DNA from 2 places in the Streptomyces sp. NPDC001351 genome. Region 2 is predicted to be linked to the other one. Evidence: riboswitches for the same ligand, from Rfam matches in the RefSeq annotation. Region 2 holds a riboswitch; the other holds the start of a gene.
The links. A riboswitch is a leader RNA that binds a small molecule or an ion and turns the genes downstream of it on or off. The one in region 2 is predicted to bind S-adenosylmethionine.
Positions count from the first base shown of each region.

Region 1: it holds a riboswitch for S-adenosylmethionine, as region 2 does, so the genes downstream of both, thrC (threonine synthase) here and ACFY1U_RS36335 (ABC transporter substrate-binding protein) in region 2, are expected to answer to the same signal.

Region 1 is NZ_JBIAWS010000008.1:393,987-398,193, reverse strand. Features, by position in the region: gene ACFY1U_RS29890 (trehalose-6-phosphate synthase) at 1-630, opposite strand, end outside; gene ACFY1U_RS29885 (glucosyl-3-phosphoglycerate synthase) at 726-1,670, opposite strand; SAM riboswitch class I at 1,832-1,989, shown strand; gene thrC (threonine synthase) at 2,008-3,294, shown strand; gene ACFY1U_RS29875 (MoaD/ThiS family protein) at 3,339-3,614, shown strand; gene ACFY1U_RS29870 (cold-shock protein) at 4,066-4,207, shown strand, end outside.
Region 2 is NZ_JBIAWS010000012.1:80,995-85,201, forward strand. Features, by position in the region: gene ACFY1U_RS36325 (Ig-like domain repeat protein) at 1-125, opposite strand, end outside; gene ACFY1U_RS36330 (acyl-CoA dehydrogenase family protein) at 690-1,916, shown strand; SAM riboswitch class IV at 2,203-2,311, shown strand; gene ACFY1U_RS36335 (ABC transporter substrate-binding protein) at 2,571-4,207, shown strand, end outside.

The DNA.
Region 1 (4,207 bases), on a different contig from region 2:
GCGCCGGGTCAGAAAGCCCAGCCGGTCGGCGCCCAGCATGCCGTGCAGAAGCTGCTCGGCGATGTCGTCCGGCAGCATCCGGAAGTAGTCCACCGGTGCCCACGGCGTGTGCGAGAAGTGCCCGATGCGCAGGTCGGGACGGAGCTCGCGGAGCATGCCCGGCACCAGACACAGGTGGTAGTCCTGCACCAGCACCGCCGCGCCCTCGGCCGCCTCCTGCGCCAGCGCCTCGGCGAAGGCCCGGTTGTAGGTCTCGTACGACGCCCACTGCCGCCGGAACTCCGCGTCGAAGACCGGCTCCAGCGGCGTCTGGTACAGCATGTGGTGCACGAACCACAGCACCGAGTTCGCGATGCCGTTGTACGCGTCGGCGTGCACGCCGGCCGGGATGTCCAGCATCCGCACCCCGCCCTCGCCGGCCCCGCGCCGTACCGCCTCGCGATCGCCGTCGGACAGGGCCGAGCACACCCACAGGGCGTCCGCGTCGGGCCCGATCGCGGAGAGGCCGGAGACCAGCCCGCCGCCGCCACGCCTGGCGGCCAGCGAGCCGTCCTCCTGCACTTCGTACGAGACCGGGCCGCGGTTGGACGCGACCAGCACCTGATGACCAGCGCCGTGCGTGGAAGCCATACGCCTCAACCTAGCCCGGCCCGTAAACGCTCAAACGTACGGCTGCGCTCTGCGAGTGGACCGTATACACCGCCCACGCCGCGTAACGCGCCGCCTCAGGCGACCTTGCGCGACGCGTACTCCGTGATCTCCACCATCGGCGGCCGCTCCTCCGTGTCCACGGAGTAGGTGCGCGGCTCGAAGCCGTCCTCGCCCCGTTCGAACTGGGTGAGGGAGGGACGGATGAGGTGGCCGCGGGCCAGCCTCAGCTGTGCCGTGCGGTAGATCGCGGCGGACATCCGGCCCAGCGCCTGCCCGTCCTGGTGGCGGTGCTTGCGCACCCCGACGTCCACCTGGGCGAGTGCGTCGAGGCCCACCAGGTGCAGGGCGTCGACCAGCATGCCCAGCTCGACGCCGTACCCGACGGGGAACGGCAGCTGTTCCAGCAGGCTGCGCCGGGCCGCGTACTCACCGCCGAGCGGCTGCACGAAGCCCGCCAGCTGCGGCCAGTGCATGTTGAGCAGCGGGCGCGCCATCAGTTCGGTGACCCGGCCGCCCTGGCCCTGGGCGCCGGCCAGCGGACGGTCGTACATGCCCTTGACCAGGTCGACCGCCGGGTCGGTGAGCAGCGGGCCGACGATCCCGGAGACGAAGTCGGAGGAGAACTCCTTGAGGTCGGCGTCGATGAAGCAGACGATGTCCCCGCTCGTGACCAGGAGCGAGCGCCACAGCACCTCGCCCTTGCCGGGGACGGTCGGGATACGGGGCAGGATGTCGTCACGGTGGACGACCCTGGCCCCGGCCGCCGCGGCGACCTCGGACGTACGGTCGGTGGACCCGGAGTCGACGACGACGATCTCGTCGACGAGCGGAACCTGCTGCATCAGGTCGTGACGGATGATCGCGACGATGTCGCCGACCGTCTCCTCCTCGTTGAGCGCGGGCAGCACGACGCTGACCGACTGTCCCGTGCGCTGCTTGGCAGCGAGGATCTGGTGGAGAGGGCGGTCGGTCAGGGACCAGGAGCGGGTGCTCAGCCAGCGCTCGACTTCTTCCAGCACGTAGGCGGCTCCTCTGCGTTCTCTCGGCGAAGACCGGATCATCATGTGATCCATCTCGCGGTTCGGACGACTATCTCAACTGTCCTGGCCTTCCGTTACAGTCTTGAACAACGCTGGTGACCATCGCATGTCGGGGTCGCCCGGCGTTCACAACCGCATACCGCTCATCCAGAGGGGCAGAGGGATACGGCCCGATGAAGCCCCGGCAACCCTCCAGCCGGTCTCGTAACCGATCGATGCTGATCGTTCCGCGAGGCTCCCGGCTAGGGAAGGTGCCAAATCCGTCTCACGGCGAGATGCGTCGTGAGGAAGATGAGGAGAAAGGGCCTCGCCTCACATGGCTGCGCAGACTGTTGCAAGCACCACCGACTCCACGACCGTCGACCTCGGTCCCGCCGCGGCGCTCTCCTGCCGCGAGTGCGGTCACCAGGTGCCCCTCGGCCCGGTCTTCGCCTGCGAGGAGTGTTTCGGCCCGCTCGAGATCGCGTACGACTTCTCGGCCTACGACACCGAGGAGCTCCGCAAGCAGATCGAGGCGGGTCCCGCGAACATCTGGCGTTACGCGCCCCTGCTGCCCGTCCCGGCGGACGTGGCGGACAAGCCCAACATCAACCCCGGTTGGACCAAGCTCGTCAAGGCCGACAACCTGGCCCGCGAGCTGGGCGTGACCGGCGGTCTGTACGTCAAGGACGACTCCGGCAACCCGACGCACTCCTTCAAGGACCGGGTCGTCGCCCAGGCCATCGAGGCCGCCCGCGCCTTCGACTTCACCACCCTGTCCTGCTCGTCCACCGGCAACCTGGCCGGTGCGGTGGGTGCCGCCGCCGCCCGCGCCGGCTTCCGTTCCTGCGTGTTCATCCCGCACGACCTGGAGCAGGGCAAGGTCGTCATGGCCGCGGTCTACGGCGGCGAGCTCGTCGGCATCGAGGGCAACTACGACGACGTGAACCGCTTCTGCTCCGAGCTGATCGGCGACCCGGCCGGCGAGGGCTGGGGCTTCGTCAACGTCAACCTGCGGCCGTACTACGCCGAGGGCTCCAAGACCCTGGCGTACGAGATCTGCGAGCAGCTCGGCTGGCGGCTGCCGGACCAGCTGGTCGTGCCGATCGCCTCCGGCTCGCAGCTGACGAAGATCGACAAGGGGCTGCAAGAGCTGATCAAGCTCGGCCTCGTCGAGGACAAGCCGTACAAGATCTTCGGCGCCCAGGCCGAGGGCTGCTCGCCGGTGTCGGTGGCCTACAAGGCCGGGCACGACGTGGTGCGGCCGCAGAAGCCGAACACGATCGCCAAGTCGCTGGCCATCGGCAACCCGGCGGACGGGCCGTATGTGCTGGACATCGCTCGCCGTACCGGTGGGGCGGTGGAGGACGTGAACGACGAGCAGATCGTGGACGCGATCCGGCTGCTCGCCAGGACCGAGGGAATCTTCGCGGAGACCGCCGGTGGCGTGACCGTGGGTGTGACGCGCAAGCTCATCGAGAACGGTGTCCTCGACCCGACGCTGACCACGGTCGTCCTCAACACGGGAGACGGTCTGAAGACACTGGATGCGGTGGCTGGCACCGGGCTCACCGCCACGATTCGCCCGAGCCTGGAGTCGTTCCGCGAGGCCGGCCTCGCGTAGTTCCCCGTGCCCCTTAAAAGCCATACCCCGACCGGAGGTTCATCGTGAGCGTCAACGTCCGTATCCCCACCATCCTGCGCACCTACACCGGCGGCCAGGCCGAGGTCACTGCTGAAGGTGGGACCCTCGGCGAGGTCATCGCCGATCTGGAGAAGAACCACACCGGTATCGCCGCGCGTGTTCTCGATGACCAGGGCAAGCTTCGCCGCTTCGTCAATGTCTATGTGAACGACGACGACGTGCGGTTCGAGCAGGGGCTGGAGACGGCGACTCCGGACGGGGCGGGCGTCTCGATCATCCCGGCCGTGGCCGGAGGCTGACCGAAACAGGTCGGACGACCGATTATTACCGTCGGTAACGCTGATTACCGAGAGTTCATCGAATTGCCCCCTCCGTGAGAGAAGCGGAGGGGGCAATTCTGCATGGTTGAGCACGGTACAGTTGGGGAACCTGCTCGACTCCGCTTGCCGCGTGCATATGAGTTCCTACTTCTCGGGCAGCGAGAAGTAGCCAAAGTGTGCAGGTTTTTTGCGCCTTATGCTCCATTTATGGGGCCCGACTTGCCCTGAATTCGGGCGAATTCTCCGTAAATTCCGGACCGGTCGTGCCCGGAATTCTCGTCCGATTGACCTGTTGCAGACGGCAGTTGGACAGATACATTCAGCCGCGGTCGACGCGTTCCGGCGCACGCCCCCAACCGTGGGGGGTGAGGTCTGACCCGGATCCGCGAAGTGTGGATCTGTGCAAGGGCCAGTAATAGGGGAGTTAGGCATGGCTCAGGGCACCGTCAAGTGGTTCAACGCGGAGAAGGGGTACGGCTTCATCGCGGTCGACGGTGGTGCGGATGTTTTCGTCCACTACAGTGCGATTCAGATGGACGGCTACCGCACCCTGGAAGAGGGTCAGCGGGTCG
Region 2 (4,207 bases):
AGCTGGTGGGCGGTGATACCGGCGCCCGGGTCGGCGTAGGCGCTGGTGGAGGTGAGGGCGAGCGGGGTGGCGAGCGTCGCGATGACGACGGCGGTGGCCACGGCGGAGATACGTCTCTTACGCATGGGTGAACTCCTCGGAAGGCGTGCCCGCCAGGTCGGCCGCATCCGAGCGGGGGCGCGCGGAGGCGGTGGACGCGGGCAGGGGAAAGCGCGGGAAGGCGGAAGACCGCGGGTTGAACGACCGGAAGCGACACGGTTGGTGTCGGCCGGACGTCCGGGAGGGGAGGAAAGTGCCTTGGCGTGCCCGCGCACGTGGGGGTCACGGCCGGGAGGAGTGAGCGCGCGTGTGAGTGTCGGTCCGACTCAGCAGCAGGCCACGGCGACGCTCGGGCAACAGCTGGCGCTGCCCACACGCATCAGATCGACGGCGCGACGCCGAGTCAGCGCCGGGAAGATTGTCCGGATCACGGCGGGAACAGTAGCAGCGGCCTTCACAGAGACAACACAAGTCGGCGACTATCTCGCATGGCGATACAGCATGGGCGAAACCTGAGGCTTTTACCCCGGTTTGCATACGCCGGTTTCGAGACAGGTTCGCCTTGCCGACCTGCACATTCCCTATAATTCCTATCGGATTACTAGGAAAAGACGGGTCACACTCCAAAGACGCTTGAGGAGACCACCACCATGGGCGTTACCACCACGCCGTCCCCACCCGCCTCGGCGTCCGACCCGACCGGGCCCGGCCGCGCTCACTGGTTGCGCGTGGCCCACGAGATCGCGGACGACCTCGCCATCGACGCTGCGGCCAGGGAGCAGGCGGGCAAGCCCCCCTTCGACGAGGTGTCCGGACTCCGTGAATCCGGACTGCTGAACCTGCTCATACCGGCCGAACTCGGCGGAGGCGGCGCGGACTGGCCCACCGCGTACGCCGTGGTCCGGGAGATCGCCACCACCGACGCCGCGATCGCCCAACTCCTGGGCTCCCACTACTTCCTGTCATGGAGTGCGCGGTGCTTCACCGAGCCCGACGCCGCCGCCCGGATCGAACGCCGATCCGCGACGGAGCAGTGGTGTTGGGGCGGCGGTTTCGCCCCTCGGGACTTCCCACTGACCTTGACCAGGAAAGGGAGGGGCTATGTGCTCGAGGGCCGGCAGAGCTACGCGACCGGAGTTCTGGTCGCCGACCGCCTCGCAGTGCGGGCCGAGCGGGCGGGCGACCGCGAACCAGTCGCCGTCGTCGTCACTCCCACGCATCCCGGCGTACGGATCGACGCCGCGGAAGCCTTCGGACAGCGGCTCGCGGCCGGAGGTGACGTGGAATTCGACGCCGTGCCCGTCACCGTCCACGATGTCCTCGGCTCACTCGCCGCCGACGACGACATGCTGTCACCGTCGGCCGCTCTGGCCTCGCCGATCGGGCGCCTCCTGTCCGTTCAACTCCTTCTCGGCCTCGCCGAAGGCGCACTCGCCGAAGCGCGCGAGTACAGCAGGGCGGGCCAGTCGTCCTGGCGCTCCTCCTGGCCGGACGGCTCTCCCCAGGACCCGCACGTACTGACCACCTACGGGGAACTCACGATCCTCACCCGCTCCGCCGCCGCGCTCGCCGATCAGGCACTGGCAGCCGTACACAACGGGCTGGCCCGCGCCGAAGACCTCACCTACGACGAGTATGCGGACATCTCAGTCCACGTGACGATGGCCGAGGCCGCCGCTTCCAGGGCCGCGCAGGAATCCACCAGCCGCGCCCTGGACGTCGTCGGCTCCCGCTCCGCAACCGCACGGCTGGGCCTCGACCGCTTCTGGCGCAACGCCCGGGCCCACACCTTGCACAGGCCCGTCGCCCACCAGTTCCGCGACGCCGGGGACTACTTCCTCAATGGTGCCCACCCCCCGTTCGTCCTGCCGGCCTGACCCGGAGACCAGGAACGCCGGATCAGTGACAAGGGCCACAGGCCGTCGACCGCGGAGAATCACACGCCGGCAGTCCCGCCGGACTGTCGCCCAACTTCCCACGGTCCTCCAGGAATTGCTGGGCAACTACCAGTCCACTCCGCCCCGCGGATTCGTCGCGGGTCGGCATCCGCACGAGTGGCTCGCGACGCGGACGGCAGTGGGGTCGCACCAGCCGGGGTCGACGGATGTTCCTGCATCCAGGCCGTCTTGACGCCCTGTGAAAGTTCGATCTACGGTGTGCGCGAGCTACGAGTTCCGGTGATCAAGCCCTGGCTGGCCGGACGGCAACCCTCGACGCAGCGGGGTGCCCCAGGTGAAGGCTCGGCGGATCTCTCTTTCTGCAAGTGCGCTCACACCGGCCCCGAGGCGGGCCAGAACCCAGGAGGACGGCATGGCGACAGCCTTCATGACGTGCCCCCGGCGCCATGTCGACCTGCTGCTGGTGTCCAGCTGTCTGTGTACGGGCTGACCCCGCCCTCTCCGGGCCGGCGGCGGCCCCGCCGCCCGTTCGTTTGACCCTCTCCACCCTTTTTCTCACGTGACCTCGCACGCCATGGCACACCTGTGCCACGGCTGCCTCACGCACCCCTGACGCGGAAGCAGACACTCCTGATGGCACTGAACAACGGCCCGACGCCGAACAGACCCCTTCGTTCCGGCCTGGGCGCGATATCCCTGGGCACGGCGTTCCTGGTGGCGCTGACCGGCTGCACCAGCAGCAAGGACGGAAGCACTGCGAGCTCCGCCGCGGCGATCACCATCGGTACGACCGACCAGGTCACCAGCCTCGACCCGGCCGGCGCCTGGGACGCGGGGTCCGGCACCATCGAGAGCGAGGTCTACGCGACCCTGCTCAGCCAGAAGTACGGCTCCGCGGAGGTCTCCCCGGACCTGGCCACCGGGATCAGACTGACCGGGCCCAAGGAGTACACGGTCACGCTCAGGAAGGGCCTGAAGTTCGCCAACGGCCATGAACTGACGTCGTCCGACGTCAAGTTCAGCTTCGACCGGGACCTGAAGATCGCCGACGAGAACGGCCCGTCCTCGTTGCTGTACAACCTCGCCTCGGTCGCCGCCCCGGACCCGACCACGGTCGTCTTCACCCTCAAGTCGGCCAACGACACGCTGTTCCCGCAGGTACTGTCCACGGCCGCCGGCTACATCGTGGACGAGCAGGTGTTCCCCGCGGACAAGATCCTCGACGACAAGGCGATCGTCACGGCCAAGCCGTGGAACGGACCGTACGGCATCAGGAGCTACGACAAGAACTCGCTGGTGTCCTTCACCGCGAACGCGGACTACAAGGGCCAGTTGGGCACACCGAAGACCAAGAACGTCCAGCTGAAGTACTACACCGACGCCAGCAACCTGAAGCTTGACGTCCAGCAGGGCACCATCGACGCCGTCTACCGCACACTCACCACCGCCGACCTGGACGACCTCGCCAAGCAGAAGGGCATCAAGGTCCACACCGGCTCCGGCAACGGCATCCGCTACATCGTCTTCGACTTCACCACCCAGCCGTACGGCACCAAGACCAAGAACGCCGATCCGAAGAAGGCGCTCGCCGTCCGTCAGGCCGTCGCGGACTCCGTCGACCGGGCCCAACTCGCCCAGCAGGTCTACAAGAACACCTACCAGCCGCTCTACAGCTCCGTCCCGGACGGCCTGACCGGGGCCACCCCCTCCTTCAAGTCGCTCTACGGCGACAAGAAGGGCGGCCCCGACAAGGCCGCGGCGGCGGCCCGGCTGAAGGCGGCGAAGGTCACCACCCCGGTCACCCTCAACCTCCAGTACAACAGCGACCACTACGGCTCGTCCTCGGCCGACGAGTACGCCCTGATCAAGTCCCAGCTGGAGGCCACCGGCCTGTTCAAGGTGAACCTGCAGTCCACCGAGTGGACCCAGTACGGCAAGGACCGCGTCAAGCACCTCTACCCGCTCTACCAACTGGGCTGGTACGCCGACTACTTGGATGCCGACAACTACCTCTCGCCCTTCTACTCGGCCAACAGCTGGGTCGCCAACGCCTACGACGACTCCGCCGTGCGCGCGCTGATCAAGAAGGAGGAGACCGAGACGGACGCCGCGAAGCGGACCGAGCTGCTGAAGCAGGCGCAGGACAAGGCCGCCGCGCAGGTGCCGCTGCTGCCGCTGCTCCAGGGCTCCACCGCCATCGTCACCCGCACCGACATCAGTGGTGTGCCGGACGAGCTGGACGCGACGTACCAGTTCCGCTGGGCGGGGCT